Regions from separate parts of the Mesorhizobium sp. M0296 genome, predicted to be linked through region 1. Evidence: predicted binding sites of a transcription regulator. Region 1 holds the regulator's gene; each other region holds the start of a gene.

Region 1 (4,663 bases):
CGACGCCGTTCGGCATCCAGGACTCCTCGATGCTGAAAATGCTGGCCGATGCCGACGGGCTGATCGTTCGCACGCCGTTCGCTCCTGCCGCGGCGGCGGGCTCCCCCTGCGACGTGCTGATGCTACGCTGAACCTGCCTCACTCCGAAATCAAGGTCCGGGTCAGCGGATGGTCTGGATCGGCCAAACCGTCGATGATGTTGAAATGATGCCGGTCAGGTTCGACCACCGAGCTGGTCGCGGAACCCAGGCCGATCCAGATGTTGGCCAGCAACGCGCTCTGACGCAGGAATTCGGCGCGCTCGCCGCCGCCGGCCCAGCAGGTCAGGCGGGCCTTGTCCATCGGGCGCAGCAGCACCGGACTTTCGGCCTGCGCCTCGGCCTCATCGATCGCCAGCGTCTCATTCATGCCGGTGCGCATGATCGGGCGCAAATCGTGCACCCCCGAGATCGACACCACATGACGAACGCGCCGGACGACTTCGGGCGCCAGCGGCGTCGTCGCCGTAACCATCCGGCTAACAAGATGGCCGCCGGCCGAGTGCCCGGTCAGCATCAGCGGCCCTGCAACGATCGCCGCCGCCTTGCCGATCGCCGCGCCGACTTCCTTGACGATGCCGCCGATGCGTATCTGCGGACAGAGCGTGTAGGACGGCATCGCCACCGCATAGCCGCGATCAACAGGGCCAGCGGCAAGATGCGACCAGAAATTCTTGTCGAATTCCATCCAGTAGCCGCCATGAACGAACACCACGAGTCCCTTAGGCTTGATGGCCGGCAGGAAAAGATCGAGCCGGTTGCATGGGTTGTCGCCATAGGCCATGTCGAGCCGCGCCCTGCCCTCGGTCGAAAGCACGTCGCGGAAAACCCGCGCGGGCTCGATCCAGGCCGCCGGCCAGCGATCGCTGCCGGCTATGTTGGCGCCGTTGGCATAGGCGTTGTCCCAATCGGCAATGTGACGTTCGAACACCCTGCGCCCTCCCTGGCAATATGGCCTTGCAACGTAGCCGTGAGCATCGCGCGGCGCGTCGTCGCCAGCCTCACGATTCCAGCTCTCGCATCAATCTCAAGTGACAGCTGCTTTGATGGCGAAGCGCGCATCCCTCCACGCACCGGTGCGCAGGATGTCCTCAAGCACTTTGACGGCCTGCCAGACATCGGCATAGCCAACATAGAGCGGGGTGAAGCCGAAGCGCATGGTCGATGGCGCGCGAAAATCGCCGATCACGCCACGTTCGATCAGCGCGCGCATGACCTGGTAGCCATGCTCATGCATGAATGAAATCTGGCTGCCGCGTTTTTCCCCATCGCGCGTGCTTTCGAGCGTGAGCCCGTAAGTGCCGCACTTTGCCTCGACAAGCTCGATGAACAGATCCGCCAGCGCGATGCTCTTCTTGCGCACCGCCGTCATGTCGACATCGTTCCAGATGTCGAGCGCGCCCTTCAGCGTGCGCATCGACAGCACCGGCTGGGTGCCGCACAGAAACCGGCGGATGCCGGTGCCGGCCGCATAGCCTGGCTCGAAGGCGAAGGGCCGTGCATGGCCCCACCAGCCGGTGAGCGGCTGCTGGATGTCGGAAAGATGCCGCTCAGCCGCATAGATGAAGGCAGGCGCGCCCGGGCCGCCATTCAGATATTTGTAGGTGCAGCCAACGGCAAAATCGGCGTTTGCCTTGTCGAGCTCGACTGGCATCGCGCCGGCGGTGTGGCAGAGATCCCAGACGATCATCGCCCCGGCTTCCTGAGCCCTGCGCGTCAGCGCCGGCATGTCGCGCAGTTGCCCGACTTGTAGTTGACGTGGTTGACCAGCACCACGGCGGTGCGTTCGTCGATCAGCTCTTCGATGCTCGGCGCGTCGACCCCCGAGAGGCGCAGCAGCGTATCTTTTCGCGTCGAAACCACACCCTCAGCCATGTAGAGGTCCGTCGGAAAACTATCGCCCTCGGCGACGATGACCTGCCGCTCCGGTCGCATGGCCATGGCGGCGTGCAGCAGCTTGTAGATGTTGACCGATGTCGTGTCGCAGACCACCGTCTGGCCGGCCGCGGCACCGATCAGGCGCCCGAGCTGGTCGCCAAGTTCAAGCGGCATGTTGAACCAGCCGGCCGTGTTCCATGCGCGGATGAGATCATGCGACCATTCTTCGGTCGCGGCCTTGCGCAGTTCATCGAAAGCGGCACGTGAAGCAGCTCCTAGCGAATTGCCGTCGAGATAGACCACTCCTTGCGGCAATACAAAGCGGTCGCGCATCGCGCGCAGCGGATCCGCGGCATCCATCGCCTTTATGGCCACGAGATCGGGAATTCCTGTCATGATTTGTCTGCTCCCCCAAGATCCAACGCAACGCCCGACACGCGTCGACTGTTCTTCCATTCCCTGGTTGCGCGCAGCAAGGCTCCACCGGCGAGAAGCAGCCTGACCAGGCGGTGGAAACCGGGGACTTAACCCGAGGTTGGCGTTTTGAGTTCGTTTCGTTCACGGTGCATCGACCAAACCGCACAGTCGATAGGGGTTCACTTCCGTGCCCTTTGCCGACCGACGGCCGATGTCAATGTGGCCTCCGGGAAGCCAGAAGGGCGCAAACGAAAGCAGAATCAAGGCGATGAGGCTCGCGGCGGTGAAAATACGGTACCCCGGTAGGGACGTCGTTTGTTTCCCGAGCCTTAACGCATTCATTAAACTTTAAACAGTTGCGGAACACAACTGGAACAGATAGTGTTTGTTCTGGGTTTGTTTTTCTGATTCTGTTGGGGGTCGCTATGCTGACACGCAAACAACACGAACTGCTTATGTTCATCCACGAAAGGTTGAAGGAAAGCGGTATCCCGCCTTCCTTCGACGAGATGAAGGAAGCGCTCGACCTGGCTTCCAAATCCGGAATCCACCGGCTGATTACGGCGCTGGAGGAGCGCGGCTTCATTCGCCGTTTGCCCAACCGGGCCCGTGCGCTGGAGGTGCTGCGCCTGCCTGACTCGATCGCCCCCGGCCTCAATGCGGCACGCAAGTTCTCGCCGAGTGTCATCCAGGGCAGTCTTGGGCAAGGCGGTCCTCGGCAAGGCAAGCCGACATCGTCGCGCGTGCCCGCAGCCGGAAATGACGACGATGTCGTCGCCGCCGTTTCGATCCCGGTGATGGGCCGCATCGCCGCCGGTGTGCCGATCGACGCCATCCAGCACCAGACGCATTCGATTTCGGTGCCGCCGGATATGATCATGGGCGGCGAGCATTATGCGCTCGAGGTCAAAGGCGATTCGATGATCGAGGCCGGCATTTTCGACGGCGACACGGTGATCATCCGCAATGCCGATACGGCGAGCCCCGGTGAGATCGTGGTGGCACTGGTCGACGAGGAGGAAGCGACGCTGAAGCGGTTCCGCCGCAAGGGCGCCTCGATCGCCCTGGAAGCCGCCAATCCGGCCTACGAGACGCGCATCTTCGGACCAGACAGGGTCAAGGTGCAGGGCAAGCTCGTCGGACTGATCCGCCGCTACTGAGCCCCGCCCTTGGCGCCGGCTTTGGGGTTGTCGGCCCTGCGGTATGGTGGCAGGCCCCGTGCCGCGCGTGAAAATTTCCGCTGCACGTGCCAGGGCCGGTATGATTTTTCGACCGCGAAACGGATTTCGGCGCGCGTTGCCGCTTGTGGATCGAAGTAGACGGCGGCACTTCCCGCGCGCGCCAGTTGCCGTTTGGTGACGACGAGGACCAGCCGGTCGTAGTAGCAGGGGTTATGCGCGGTGGCGTCGTCGATGACGATCAAGCTGGCAAAGGCGCAGGCTGGCCGCGCAGTATCGCGGTCCTTGGCTTGCGCGATGATCGCGCCGGATGGATGCCTGGCAAGGCAGAGGCCGTCCGTGCAAATGAACGGCATGCCCGGCGGTAGGTCGGCCGGATCGGCAATGTCGAATTGCGGGTCGTTCTTTGCAGGTGTTTCCGGCGCGACGATAGCCTCTGATGTGAGCGCGCGTTTCCAGTTGTCGATGGTGAACTCATTCGGGCGTGCCCGGTTGACCGCGAGTTCACCGCTGCCGATCGGCAGCGCGACCAGCCGTGCGTCCTCCGAGACCAATACGTCGGGTATGCGTGTCTGCGTTGTCGTCAGCAAGCCGGCGAGCGCAAAAGGAAGTGCCGCCAGCCGCAACCAGGTCGTCGCCATGCTGGCAATGACGAGGGCGATCGTCACCAGAAGGACGGATCTCAGCGAAATCAGCCCGACCGCATCGATCGGCGAGCGCTCCGAGATCCACCCGGACAGGGCGATCATCGCCGTCAGCCCCTTGCCCATGACATAGAGGAAAGGGCCATCCGCACCGAACGGCATCGCCAGCGCGCTGAGAACGGCGAAGGGCATGACGACCAGTGAGACGATGGGCATGATGGCCAGATTGGCGAACAGGCTGAGCGGCGCCACGCGCTGGAAATGCCATATGGCGAAAAGCGCCGTGGCGCTCCCTGCAATGATCGAGGTCATCGCCAGACCGCACATGCCCAGCAGGACCTTTCGAGTGGCAAAGCGTAGCGGCGACAGCCGCGGCGGCGGCATGGTGGCCCTGCCGGCGCGGTAATCGGACCAGCCTGCATAGGCGCCGACAAGGGCCGCCGTCGCGGCGAAGGACATCTGGAAACTCGGACCGACCACCTCGTGCGGCGACACCAGGATGACCGCG
Region 2 (4,663 bases), on a different contig from region 1:
ACAGCCGCGACGAAGGGGACAGGGTTGGCACATGCATGGCCCCGGCGATCGGTTGCGGTACCACCTCCAGGCGAGCGCTGCCGGCGCGCTGAACGGCGGATTCAAGGACCGAAAGCTGGCGAAGCGACTTGTGCATGCCTACATAAGAGCATAACTCAAATCATAATGCAAGCGATTCTTGCATAGACTAAACCGAATCTTATGCCACAGATGGAGCCATGGCGAAAACTGCACTGTCGATCAAGGTCGGAGCGGCGATCCGCCGGGCGCGCAAGCAGCGCGGCCTGGTGATGCGTCACATTGCCGAGCACAACGACACCGACGTCGCTGCCGTCGGCAATTGGGAGACCGGGCGCAACCTGCCCAAGACCGAGAACCTTTTGAAGACCGCCGCTTTCCTGCGCGTCGACCCGGTGGCACTCGGCAAGGGCGAGGTCGTTTTCCTCGATGATGCCGGACCGGTCGCCGATGCCGAGATCGTCACCGATCCCGGCCCCCTGCCCGCCGGGCCGATGGACATCCAGCTTCTCGGCACCGCCGTCGGCGGCGACGATGGCGACTTCACCTTCAACGGCCAGCCGGCCGGCTATGTCCAGCGGCCGCCGGGGATCCGGCATCTGCGCAACGTGTTTGCGCTGCACGTGCTGAGCGATTCGATGGTGCCGCGCTACGAGCCCGGCGAGATGATCTATTGCGGCGGCCGCGAAGCGTTGCCCGGCGACCATGTGGTGATCGAGACCCTGCCCGAGGAGAACGAGCAAAACGGCAAGGCCTTCATCAAGAAGCTGGTCAAGCGCACCGCCGCCGAGCTGATCGTCGAACAGTACAACCCGCCCAAGACGCTGTCCTTCAACCGCTACGCCATCAAGAACATCTTCCGCGTCATCCCGCTCAAGGAATTGCTGGGGTATTGAGGGCTTGTTGCCTTCTCCCCTTGTTGTGGGAGAAGGTGGATCGGCGCACAGCGCCGAGCCGGACGAGGGGTGCTGGAAGGAACGCGGCGGAGGAAATGTAGAAGCGATTCTTAAGCACTTACGCCATCAAGGTAGCGATCCGTCCAACACCCCTCATCCGACCGAGCTTCGCTCGGCCACCTTCTCCCACAAGGGGAGAAGGGAAGAGCAGCACGCCCGCCCCCTCAAGCCCGCCTCGACTGCAGCTCTCGACCGTTGAGCAGGCGCGCCTCGGCGCGGGTCCGTTGCCGGTCGTCGATGAAGGCGGCCTGGATCGAGACGGCGGCGCCCGGCAGGCCGTCGGCCCGGCAGGCCTTGCAGATCAGGCGCCCCGAAAGTGCGGCCAGCGGTGTCTCCGGCATCACCCCATGCCGCTTGAGCTCGGCCGGTTTCCACCACCTGTTGCGGCCGCAATCGATGCATTCGACGGCAATCGAGACAACATCGGCGATCGTCGCTTCCCTGCCCGCTAATGCCATAGCCATCCCCATCATTGTTCCTGCTTTGTTCACATCATTATCGGTTTTCGGGGCGGAGTCGAGTCGGTTCCGCTTGCACCAACGTGAAAGTTTCACTTGTTCAATTATTTGAGTTATGCTTATATATGGTGCGGACTGGAATCGGCGCGAGCCACAGAACCGCAGCCGGCCGGCAGCAAGGGAACGACGATGGACCCAGCCCAGTTCGCCCATGCCTGCGGCTATAGCGGCGACAGCCCGGCCATGCTTCGCTTTCGCGGCCATCCGCCAGGACGGCATCCGCAAGGCACGCCAGGGTCATCGCCAGCGCAAGGCGGCGATTGACCAGATGAAGCCGAGCCGCGCTCTGTTCCTGGCGGCGATCCGCCCGGCGCAGTCGGCCGAGGAAGCGATCGAGGACGCTGCCCGCTTCGTGTCGATGTTCCGCAACATGCCGCGCTGGCGACAGGAAAGGCGCACCGCCGACTTTGCCCGCGCCAGGCAGCAACGCCTCTTCGCCCGCTTCTTCCGCCGCTACGGCCACCGCCTCTGGGCGCTCGAGGCCACCTGAAGGCGCGCGGGCCTCCCTTGCAAGTCAAAACGGATATTGCGATCGCCGACACCGCGCCGTATGTCTCCGCGCGATGAGCGAGATCGAATTCCGTCGCGCGCAGGCGCCCGACCTGCCTGCGATCGTTGCAATGCTTGCCGACGACGTGCTCGGCGCGAACCGGGAAGACCCGTCCACGCCGCTGGCGCCATCCTACCTCGATGCCTTCAGCGCAATCGATACCGATCCCAACCAGTTGCTGGTCGTGGCCGTCGAGGCCGGGCAAGTGGTCGGAACGCTGCAGCTCAGCTTCCTTCCAGGCATTTCGAGAAAAGGCGCCTGGCGCGGCCAGATCGAAGGCGTTCGCGTCGCCCGGCAATGGCGCTCCCGCGGCGTCGGCAAGCTGATGATCGAATGGGCGATTGAAACCTGCCGTTCGCGCAATTGCAGCTTCGTCCAGCTCACCACGGACAAAGGTCGACGGGAGGCGCACGCCTTTTACGAGCGCCTCGGCTTCACCGCCAGTCATCTCGGCTACAAGATGGCGCTATAGATCAGCATTTCATCGCATTCAGCGCCGACCGCTCATCTTCGCTACCCACTCTGGATGGAGCATTGACAAGCCGGCCTTTCGCCCTGCTCCATCCGCCCATGATTTACGACCGAACCTGGCTTGAGAAAACCTTTCGCGCAAAGCCCCGGCAGAAGTTCCTGTTCTTCTGGGGCCATCAGCCGTCTAAGGACGGCCGCATAACCACGTCGTGCTTCAGCCAGTGGTGGCATGCGCCCTTTACCGTCGATGGCCTGAGCTATCCGACTGCCGAACACTGGATGATGGCCGAGAAGGCACGACTGTTCGGTGATGCTCCGACGGCAACACAAATCCTCAGGGCGGCGAGTCCCAAGCAGGCAAAGCAGCTTGGCCGCCAGGTGAGCGGCTTCGATGGCACCAAATGGGATGCAGACAAATATCGCATCGTGACTGAAGGGAGCTTTCAGAAGTTCCGTCAGAACGCGGCGCTGCGCGAATATCTGTTGTCGACGCATGACCGGGTGCTGGTCGAGGCGAGCCCTGTCGACCGGGTGTGGGGCATCGGCCTAGCGGCGGATGACGAGAGGGCGGTGAACCCGCTGCTGTGGCGCGGCGAGAACCTGTTGGGATTCGCGCTGATGCAGGCCCGCGATCGGCTGCGCGGCTGAACATTGCCGTCCGCTCGTCATCTGCGGCAGCCTCCGCGCTGCTTGACAATCCACCCACAATGTTCTCTTTATGTTCTGATCACAACTCGAGACAATGCGGCGTTCGAACCGCCGCGGGCGAACGGGCCGGATGGAAGCCAACATCCTCCACGCGGATCTGGATGCCTTCTATGCCTCGGTCGAACAATTGCTCGACCCGGCCTTGCGCGGCAAGCCGATTGCCGTCGGCGGCGGGGTAGTACTTGCCGCATCCTATGAAGCCAAGGCGTTCGGCGTGCGCGGCGGCATGCCGGGACGGCGAGCGCGGGAACTCTGCCCGCAACTCATTTTCGTCGACGGCCATTTCAAGGACTATCAGCGGCTGGGCGATGCGGCCATCAAGGTGCTCGGCGATTTCACGCCGGTGGTCGAGCGGATTTCCATTGACGAGGCCTTTGCCGACGTCGCCGGCTGCACCCATCTGTTCGGCTCGCCTGCCGAGATCGCCGGCAAGATCCGCCGCCGCGTGCGGGCCGAGCTCGGGTTGCCGATCTCGGTCGGCGTAGCCCGCACCAAGCATCTGGCCAAGATCGCCTCACAGGTCGCAAAGCCCGACGGGCTGGTGGTGGTCGATCCCCGCCACGAGCTGGAGTTCCTGCACCACCTGCCAGTCGAGCTGATGTGGGGTGTCGGCCCGGTCACCAAGGAGCGGCTGGCCGGCATCGGCGTCAACACCATCGGCGAGCTGGCGAAGACCAATGGTGGGGCGCTGGAGCGCCTGCTCGGGCCGGCGGCCGGAGAAAAACTCAACGCGCTGGCATGGAACCGCGATCCGCGCAAGCTCGAGACGCAGCGCCGGGCACGCTCTGCCGGCGCCCAGTCGGCGCTCGGCCGAAAACCGGCCGACGAGGACGTCTTCGTACCCGCTTTGCTGCATCTGGCCGACAGGGTCGCCACGAGGTTGCGGGCGAAATCCCGGCCCGGCCGTACAGTGACGGTTCGCGTCCGCTTTGCCGATTTGCGCTCGGTGACGCGCTCGATCACGCTCGATCAGCCGATTTCGGCAACCGCCATGCTGGCCGAGATCGCCGAGGCGCTGGTGCGCAAGGTGCTCATCGACCATCCGCACGAAAAGACCATCTCGCTGCTGGCGATCGCCGTATCGCATCTGGAGCAGCATGCCGGCCTGCAACTGGAACTGCCGCTCGGGCTCGACGACGACCGCCGCCGCCCCGGCACCAGCAAGGGCGCGGCGCGCTGGACCGCGGACCGCGCCGTCGACAAGATCCGCGACCGCTTCGGCTGGGAGGCGGTCGGCTACGCCTCGGTCGCGCTCGGGCTACAGCGGTCGGTTCCCGACGCATTTCGGGAGCTGGCCGAGAAGGAATTGTGAGCCTCGATTACACTTTGGTTGCCAAGTCGCCGGAATGACGTTGAAGGCTGCGGACTTGTGAATTTATCTTCGGTCCAGTTGGTCGTGCACCGGTTTGGGTATCAGCCAGACAGGGTAGCACCCGCCCGCA
Region 3 (4,663 bases), on a different contig from region 1:
GCGATGGCAGGCGCCGGTTGCCGGCTTTCCTTTGAAGCGCGCACTCCCAGGCACAAGCAGGTCGCCGCAAACACCCCGCGCCTCTTCCTGCGCGCGGCCTGAACGACAACAGTCAACGGAGACAACCGATGAGCGGCCTTGCCAATCTGGTGCCGATGGTGATCGAGCAGTCGAGCCGCGGCGAACGTGCCTTCGACATATTTTCGCGGCTGCTGCGCGAGCGCATCGTCTTCATCAACGGGGCGATCGACGACGGCACCTCGGCGCTGGTCTGCGCCCAGCTTCTGTCGTTGGAATCCGACAATCCCGACAAGGAGGTCTCGCTCTACATCAACTCGCCGGGCGGCGTGGTGACCAGCGGTTTCGCCATCTACGATACGATGCAGTATATCAGCTGCCCGGTCTCCACCGTTTGTATGGGCTTCGCCGCCTCGATGGCCTCGTTCCTTTTGATGGCCGGCACACCGGGGCGGCGCATCGCGCTACCCAACACTAGCATCGTGCTGCATCAGCCTCTCGGCGGCTTCCAGGGCCAAGCCTCCGACATCCAGCGCCATGCCGAGGGCATCCTTCGCACCAAGCGGCGCATGACCGATCTTTACGCCCACCATTGCGGCCGCACCTACGATGAAGTGGAACGCACGCTCGACCGAGACTTTTTCATGACCGCGCAGGAGGCCAAGGATTGGGGCCTCGTCGACCATGTTTTCGGTACTCGCAAACAGGCCGCGTGAGGCACCTTCCAACGGAACTGAGCGATATGAGCGCCGGCAACTTTCAGCGCCGTTGGTCTGGCTTCGGCGCTATCGCCGCACTATAGTCCGGTGATGATCGCGAACCGTTTATCCAGCGTGTTATGCCTTGCCGTCGCCACCGTTGCCGGCACGAACATGCTGGTGGGTATGGCACTTGCCCAAGATAATTCGACGTCTTCGCAAAAGGGCGCCCTGCCCGGTGTGACCAGCGATTATCGCATCGCCGAGCCAGCGCCGCAGCCTGAGCCTGACGACGTGGCTCCAGGCAACGGCAACGGCACCTTCAAGATTGGCGATACCGACGTTCGGATTTCCGGCAGCATCACCATCGATGTCGCTACCGGCGGGATCAGGCCCTCCAGCCGCTAAGTTCGCCTGGTGTGAACCACAAATATTGCGCTTCAAACGAACAGCCCCGCCATTGCTTTTGCAACTGACGGGGCTTCTTGGATCTGAAATCCAAATTGCCGGGAGTGTACTGCCGGCTTTTTATTTCGGATGCTTCGCGGCATTCAGCCGACGATCCGACTAGCAGTCTCTGATTTTATGGGGATCGGCAGGTCCGTTTGGCGGGCAGCGAAAACGCCTGACCCTGGCCACTTATACCTGCCGCGGCTCCAGCGACACGTGGAGCCTCAAGGAACAATCCGGTGGAGTCATGCCTCTGCTCTCCTTCTGTTCGTTGCGACTGTCGTCGAAGCGCTCATCGCATAACCCGCGGCGTCTCGCAGGCTAGCCCCAGGCCGCGAGGCCATCGAAAGACGGCCGGCTTCGTTGACAATTGGATTCTGCCCCCATGACGCGGGGACGTCAACCTTGAATAGCCGGGTTGCCGAAAAATGTGATCGCGAGACGCTTTGTGAAGCCGGCTGCGCGGGCAGCTTTTGTCAGGAGCGTGTTCGGCCTTTGTTCTTTCCGCTTGCCCGTTCGCGCGAAAGGCGGTTAAACGCTTTGGTCGAGAGTTGTGGCGTCTCTCGAAAAGGCGGCGAAATTACCTACATAGGGGATGGTCGGGAAAACCCGCCCATCCCACGAATTCCAGATTCTGAGGCGGCGACCGGCGATGGCCGACCATAAATATCTCTCCATTCGCGGGGCACGCGAACACAATCTGAAGAATGTCGATCTCGACCTGCCGCGTGACAGCCTGATCGTCATGACCGGCCTGTCGGGGTCGGGCAAGTCGTCGCTTGCCTTCGACACCATCTACGCCGAGGGCCAGCGCCGCTACGTCGAGAGCCTTTCGGCCTATGCACGGCAATTCCTCGAAATGATGCAGAAGCCTGACGTCGACCAGATCGACGGCCTGTCGCCGGCCATCTCCATCGAGCAGAAGACCACCTCGAAGAACCCACGTTCGACGGTCGGCACCGTCACCGAGATCTACGATTATATGCGGCTTTTGTTCGCCCGCGTCGGTGTACCCTATTCACCGGCCACCGGCCTGCCGATCGAGAGCCAGACGGTTTCGCAGATGGTCGACCGGGTGCTTGCTGTCGAGGAAGGCACCCGGCTGTTCATTCTGGCGCCGATGGTGCGCGGCCGCAAAGGCGAGTACCGCAAGGAACTGCTGGAGCTGCAGAAGAAGGGTTTTCAGCGCGTCAAAGTCGATGGCGTCTTCTATGAGATCGCCGACGTGCCGGCGCTGGACAAGAAGTACAAGCACGACATCGACGTCGTCGTCGACCGCATCGTCGTGCGCGGCGATCTGGCGACGCGGCTCGCCGATTCCATCGAGACCGCGCTGAAGCTGGCCGACGGGCTGGCAGTGGCGGAATTTGCCGACAAGCCGCTCGACGCCAGCCAGACCGGCGAGGATTCGGTCAACAAATCGAAGAACGAGACGCATGAACGCATGCTGTTCTCGGAAAAGTTCGCCTGCCCGGTATCCGGCTTCACCATTCCCGAGATCGAGCCCAGGCTATTCTCCTTCAACAATCCGTTCGGCGCCTGCCCGACCTGCGACGGGCTCGGCAGCCAACGCGCCATTGATGCCAGCCTGGTCGTGCCCGACGAGAATGTCTCGCTGCGCGCCGGCGCCGTCAGCCCTTGGGCGAAGTCGAGCTCGCCCTACTATGCGCAGACGCTGGAAGCGCTGGGCATTGCCTATGGCTTCAAGCTCGGCGACAAGTTCAAGGATTTGAGCGAGGAGGCAAAGCAAGCCGTCCTGCACGGCACCGGCGAGCGCGAAATCACCTTCCATTATGATGACGGTCTGCGCTCCTACAAAACGACGAAAACCTTCGAGGGCGTCATCCCCAATCTCGAGCGCCGCTGGAAGGAAACCGAATCCGCCTGGATGCGCGAGGAGATCGAGCGCTTCATGTCGGCCACGCCCTGCCCGGCCTGCCGCGGCTATCGGCTGAAGCCCGAGGCGCTCGCGGTCAAGATCGCCGGCAAGCACATTGGCGAGGTCACCGAGCTGTCCATCCGCAAGGCCGACCAGTGGTTCACCGATCTGCCCGCTTCGCTCAACGACAAGCAGAACGAGATTGCGGTGCGCGTGCTCAAGGAAATCCGCGAGCGGCTGCGCTTCCTCAACGATGTCGGTCTCGACTATCTGACGCTGTCGCGCAACTCCGGCACGTTGTCGGGCGGCGAGAGCCAGCGCATCCGGCTGGCTTCGCAGATCGGCTCCGGCCTGACCGGCGTGCTCTATGTGCTCGACGAGCCGTCGATCGGCCTGCACCAGCGCGACAATGCCCGCCTGCTCGACACGCTGAAGCATCTGCGCGACATCGGCAACACGGTCATCGTCGTCGAGCATGACGAGGACGCCATCCTGCATGCCGACTACGTCGTCGATATCGGCCCGGCGGCCGGCATTCATGGCGGCCACATCATCGCCCAGGGCACGCCGCAGCAGATCATGGCGACGCCCGCTTCGATCACCGGTAAATATCTGTCGGGCGAGCTCGAAGTGGCGACGCCGGCAGCGCGGCGTGAGGCCAAGAAGAACCGCCGGCTGAAGGTCGTCGGCGCGCGCGGCAACAATCTGAAGAACGTCACCGCCGAAATCCCGCTCGGCACGTTTACCGCCGTCACCGGCGTATCCGGCGGCGGCAAGTCGACCTTCCTGATCGAGACCCTGTTCAAGGCGGCGTCGCGCCGCATCATGGGCTCGCGCGAGCATCCGGCCGAGCATGACCGCATCGAGGGGTTGGAATTCCTCGACAAGGTCATCGACATCGACCAGTCGCCGATCGGGCGCACCCCGCGCTCCAACCCCGCCACCTACACCGGCGCCTTCACGCCGATCCGCGACTGGTTCGCCGGCTTGCCGGAGGCGAAGGCGCGCGGCTACCAGCCGGGCCGCTTCTCGTTCAACGTCAAGGGCGGCCGCTGCGAGGCTTGCCAGGGCGACGGCGTCATCAAGATCGAGATGCATTTCCTGCCCGACGTCTATGTCACCTGCGACGTCTGCCACGGCAAGCGCTACAACCGCGAGACGCTCGACGTCCTGTTCAAGGGCAAGTCGATCGCCGACGTTCTCGACATGACGGTCGAGGAAGGCGTCGATTTCTTCGCTGCCGTGCCCGGCGTGCGCGACAAGCTGGAGACGCTGAAACGGGTCGGCCTCGGCTACATCCATGTTGGCCAGCAGGCAACGACTTTGTCGGGCGGCGAGGCGCAGCGCATCAAGCTTGCCAAGGAACTGTCGCGCAAGGCGACCGGCAAGACGCTCTACATTCTCGATGAGCCAACCACCGGCCTGCATTTCCACGACGTCGCCAAGCTGCTTGAAGTGCTGCACGAGCTGGTCGACCAGGGCAACACGGTCGTCGTCATCGAGCACAATCTAGAGGTGATCAAGACCGCTGACTGGGTGCTCGATCTTGGCCCCGAAGGTGGCGACGGCGGCGGCGAGCTGGTAGCGTCCGGCACGCCGGAGGACATCGTCCGCGAAA
Region 4 (4,663 bases), on a different contig from region 1:
CCCTGCCGGGCTGCAGGCGATTGCCGGCCGCGTCCACACGCTGGCCAACCGCCTGGCTGCCGGCCTCAAGGCAGCGGGCGTTTCGGTGCTCGGCGACAGCCGCTTCGACACTGTGACCGTGAAAGTGAAGGGCAGAGCCGGCGCGATTGCCGCCGCCGCAGAAAAGACCGGCCGGCTGCTGCGCGTCATCGACACCGACCATGTCGGCATCAGCTTCGACGAGACCTCCACCGAAGCCGATCTGGAGGCGATCGCAGCGCTTTTCGGCGCCAAGGCCGGCGTTGCCGCCGGCAGTTCCATGCCCGGAAAAATGCGCGGCAAGGAGTTCCTCACCCAGCCCGTCTTCCGCGAAAACCACTCGGAAACCGACATGATGCGCTTCCTGCGCCGGCTGGCCGACAAGGACCTGGCGCTCGACCGCGCCATGATCCCGCTCGGCTCCTGCACCATGAAGCTCAACGCCGCCGCCGAAATGATGCCGGTGAGCTGGCCTGATGTCGCCAACCTGCATCCCTTCGCGCCGGCAAACCATTCGATAGGCTATCGCGCCATGATCGACGAGCTGGAAGGCTGGCTGGCCGAGATCACCGGCTTCGACGCGGTGACCCTGCAGCCCAATGCCGGCAGCCAGGGCGAATATGCCGGGCTGCTCGCCATTCGCGGCTATCATCTGTCGCGCGGCGAAGGCCATCGCACCGTCTGCCTGATCCCGTCCTCGGCGCATGGCACCAATCCGGCAAGTGCTGCCATGGCCGGCATGAGCGTCGTCGTCGTGCGCTGCACCGAGGACGGCAATATCGACATGGAAGACCTGCAGGCCAAGACGGCCGAGCATGCGCACAATCTTGCGGCGCTGATGTTCACCTATCCTTCGACGCATGGCGTCTTCGAGGAAGGCGCGCGCGACCTTTGTGCCCTCGTCCACAGCCATGGCGGCCAGGTCTATTTCGACGGCGCCAACCTCAACGCGCTGGTCGGCCTCGCCCGTCCCGGCGATATCGGCGCCGATGTCTGCCACATGAACCTGCACAAGACCTTCTGCATCCCGCATGGCGGCGGCGGCCCCGGTGTCGGCCCGATCGGCGTCAAGGCGCACCTGAAGCCATATCTGCCCGGCCACGTCACCGAAGGCTCGGCCCATGCCGTGGCGGCGGCACCGTTCGGCAGTGCCTCCATCCTGCCGATCACCTGGATGTATATCCGCATGATGGGCGCTTCCGGCCTGAAGCAGGCGACCGAGACGGCGATCATCTCCGCCAACTATGTGGCGACGCGGCTCGGCGAGCATTTCCCCCTGCTTTACAAAGGGCGCAACGGACGCGTTGCGCATGAATGCATCCTCGACACCCGCGTGCTCAAGGACAGCGCCGGCATCAGCGTCGACGATATCGCCAAGCGGCTGATCGACTATGGCTTCCATGCACCGACCATGTCGTTCCCGGTGGCCGGCACACTGATGGTGGAGCCGACCGAGTCCGAGCCCAAGCGCGAGCTGGATCGCTTCTGCGAGGCGATGATCGCCATAGCCGGCGAGGCAGCCAAGGTGGCGAAGGGCGAATGGCCGTTGGCCGACAATCCTCTAGTCAATGCGCCGCACACCGCCGCCGAGGCGTTGGCCGGCCAGTGGACCCATCCCTATTCGCGCCTGGAGGCGGCCTACCCCGCCGGCGATGCCGACACGGCGGCAAAATACTGGCCGCCGGTGTCGCGCATCGACAATGTCGCCGGCGACCGCAACCTTGTCTGCTCCTGCCCGCCGCTGTCGGAATATCTGGGTGCGGCGGAATAGATCATGATCCCGAAAAGTGGAATCCGGTTTTCGGACAAGATCGTGGGTCTAACAAGAAGATAGAAACCTCAATCAGGCAGAACGCAAGGCCGGCCCGTCGGCCTTGCTCGCCCGGTCCCGGACGACGACGCGATTTCTCCCGGCGCGCTTTGCCGCATAGAGTGCTGCGTCGGCTTCGGCCAGCACATCGTCGAGACCGGTGCCGTTTGTTCCGCCAAAGCCGATGCCGCCGCTGACTGTGCTTCGCAACGGACCGAGCTGGGTGGCCACGACTTCCGTGCCGAAGGCGACGCTGATCTTGCTCGCAATGTCATAGGCCTTCTCTTCCGTCATCCGCGACATGACGAGCACGAATTCCTCGCCGCCCAACCGGAAGGCGTCGACGCCGGTTCTGGCGTACTTCCTGATGACGCCGGCGAAGCAGCGCAGGACCTGGTCGCCGACCGGGTGACCGAATACGTCGTTCGTCCTCTTGAAATGGTCGAGGTCGAACATGGCGACGGACATGAACGGACCGAAGACCCGCTCGCCGTAGAGTGCCGTCAACGCCCGCCGATTCATCAGCCCGGTCAATGGATCGGTCATCGTCTCGGCCTTCAGTTCGATCTGCGCCTGCAAATGGTGCAGGGAGAGCGTCAATGCGCCGAGCCCGGTCATGCAGGCGACGGCCACGACGGAATTCACCCGCTCGGCCCAATTGTCGGGCGCAACACCCAGCACCCATTGGCCCGTGACCAGCAGGACCGCGCCGCAAAGTCCGAACGACAGCGCACAGACGCCGCTCAGGAACGAGACGACCAGCAATATCCGGCGATCGTGACCACCCTCAATCCAGAACATCGCCCCGATGAGCGAGAGCAGCGCCGTTACCGTCGCGTAGGTGACAATAATGCCGACACCATCAAACCCGAGATACGTCGCGCCCGCGCAAACAGCCATCGCAACCAAGGTCGGCAAGATGGCTCGCCTGTAGTCGCCTATGCCGAGATATTGCATAGCCGACAGGCAGATAATCAGGAAACCGAGGCTGAGAAGCGCAAGCACGATCTGGCAAAGCCAGGGGCTTGGATCTCTTGCGTAATGCCAAAACAACACGACATGTGCGACCAGCACGAGGATGCCGCAGGCCACCGTCAGCACAAAGCGTGCCTGTGGCGCGCTGAACCAGATCGCAAACATGGTGATGCTAAGGCACGTGCCCGACAGCGCCGCCGCGAGCAGAAGCGAACTGTAATCCAACATGCTTAAGCGACAGCCTCTTGAGGGTTCCACTGCATTCTAGGTCAGCGAGAGTTCGCGGATATCGTTTTTCAGCCAACCTTGCGGCGTAACCTTCGGACAAGGTTTACAAAGCGTCGATGCCCCAAGCTTCGACCCCATTTCCGCCGCTTGGCTGTCGAATGGTTTTGCAGTAAGAGGCTCTATCCTCGAACGTAACAGGAACCTCCGTCGCCTGCCCGCGAAAAGCGTGGCAGTATCGGGTGGTGATTCGCAGCATCGGAATCCAGGACCGGCATGGACGACAATAACGATCTTTTCGCCAAATTGGACAAGCAGCCGCAACCGGCTCGCGCCGCCGCGCGCCCGGCCGACCCGCTGGTGCAGGCGGCGAAGCGGCCGGCGCCCCGCGACGCCAGCGAGAGCTACAGTGCCGCCGATATCGAAGTGCTGGAGGGGCTGGAGCCGGTGCGCCGCCGCCCGGGCATGTACATTGGCGGCACCGACGACAAGGCGATGCACCATCTGTTCGCCGAGGTCATCGACAATTCGATGGACGAGGCGGTCGCCGGCCATGCGACCTTCATCGATGTCGAGCTTTCCGCCGACGGATACCTGTCCGTAACCGACAACGGTCGCGGCATTCCGGTCGATCCGCACCCGAAATTCAAGAAGCCGGCGCTCGAACTCATCATGACGACGCTGCATTCAGGCGGCAAGTTCGACAGCAAGGTTTACGAGACGTCCGGCGGCCTGCACGGTGTCGGCGTTTCCGTGGTCAACGCGCTGTCCGACCATCTCGAGGTCGAGGTCGCGATTGGGCGCAAGCTCTATCGCCAGCGCTTCTCGCGAGGCGTTCCGGTGACCGGCCTGGAGCAGCTCGGCGAGGTGCACAACCGCCGCGGCACGAAGATCCGCTTCCATCCAGACGAGCAGATTTTCGGCAAGGGTGCTGCTTTCGAGCCTGCGCGGCTCTACCGCATGGCGCGGTCAAAGGCCTATCTGTTCGGCGGTGTCGAAATCCGCTGGACCTGCGATCCGTCGCTGATCAAGGAAAAGGACACGACGCCGGCCAAGGCAGAATTCCATTTTCCGGGCGGCCTCAAGGACTATCTGAAAGCCTCGCTCGGCGACGAATTCCAGGTGACCCGTGAAATGTTTGCCGGCAAGAGCGAGAAGCAGGGCGGCCACGGTTCGCTCGAATGGGCGGTGACCTGGTTCGGCGGCGACGGTTTTATCAATTCCTATTGCAACACCATCCCGACCGCGGAGGGCGGCACGCATGAGGCCGGCTTCCGCAACGTCCTGACGCGCGGCTTGCGCGCTTATGCCGACCTGGTCGGCAACAAGCGCGCCTCGATCGTCACTTCCGAGGATGTGATGATCTCGGCGGCGGGCATGCTGTCGGTGTTCATCCGCGAACCGGAATTCGTCGGCCAGACCAAGGACAGGTTGGCGACGATCGAGGCGATCCGCATCGTCGAAAGCGCTATCCGCGACCCGTTCGACCATTGGCTGGCCGACAATCCGCAGGAAGCTTCGAAACTGCTCGAATGGGTGATCGCGCGCGCCGACGAGCGGGTGCGCCGCCGCCAGGAAAAGGAAGTGTCGCGCAAGAGTGCGGTGCGCAAGCTGCGCCTGCCCGGCAAGCTCGCC

What was found. The regulator LexA, encoded in region 1, represses DNA repair genes until DNA is damaged. The targets are predictions, from matches to a motif close to TGTTCNNNNTGTGTTCNG.
Region 2: dinB (DNA polymerase IV) is a predicted target of LexA. The motif match lies at 3,222-3,239, and genes of this name have one in related genera.
Region 3: uvrA (excinuclease ABC subunit UvrA) is a predicted target of LexA. The motif match lies at 1,652-1,669, and genes of this name have one in related genera.
Region 4: parE (DNA topoisomerase IV subunit B) is a predicted target of LexA. The motif match lies at 3,217-3,234, and genes of this name have one in related genera.

What each region holds. Positions count from the first base shown of each region.
Region 1 is NZ_JAMYRZ010000004.1:47,897-52,559, reverse strand. It holds gene NKI97_RS05840 (molybdopterin molybdotransferase MoeA) at 1-131, shown strand, start outside; gene NKI97_RS05835 (hormone-sensitive lipase) at 139-969, opposite strand; partial or broken gene kynU (kynureninase) at 1,066-2,312, opposite strand; gene lexA (transcriptional repressor LexA) at 2,759-3,493, shown strand; gene NKI97_RS05820 (ComEC/Rec2 family competence protein) at 3,487-4,663, opposite strand, start outside.
Region 2 is NZ_JAMYRZ010000044.1:19,686-24,348, reverse strand. It holds gene NKI97_RS29660 (hypothetical protein) at 1-136, opposite strand, end outside; gene NKI97_RS29655 (XRE family transcriptional regulator) at 219-914, shown strand; gene NKI97_RS29650 (hypothetical protein) at 1,139-1,438, opposite strand; gene NKI97_RS29645 (hypothetical protein) at 1,644-1,982, shown strand; gene NKI97_RS29640 (GNAT family N-acetyltransferase) at 2,056-2,514, shown strand; gene ybiA (riboflavin biosynthesis intermediates N-glycosidase) at 2,613-3,161, shown strand; gene dinB (DNA polymerase IV) at 3,292-4,533, shown strand.
Region 3 is NZ_JAMYRZ010000020.1:34,164-38,826, forward strand. It holds gene NKI97_RS19660 (SRPBCC family protein) at 1-102, shown strand, start outside; gene NKI97_RS19665 (ATP-dependent Clp protease proteolytic subunit) at 129-734, shown strand; gene NKI97_RS19670 (hypothetical protein) at 828-1,124, shown strand; gene uvrA (excinuclease ABC subunit UvrA) at 1,819-4,663, shown strand, end outside.
Region 4 is NZ_JAMYRZ010000008.1:183,841-188,503, reverse strand. It holds gene gcvP (aminomethyl-transferring glycine dehydrogenase) at 1-1,789, shown strand, start outside; gene NKI97_RS10960 (GGDEF domain-containing protein) at 1,862-3,031, opposite strand; gene parE (DNA topoisomerase IV subunit B) at 3,305-4,663, shown strand, end outside.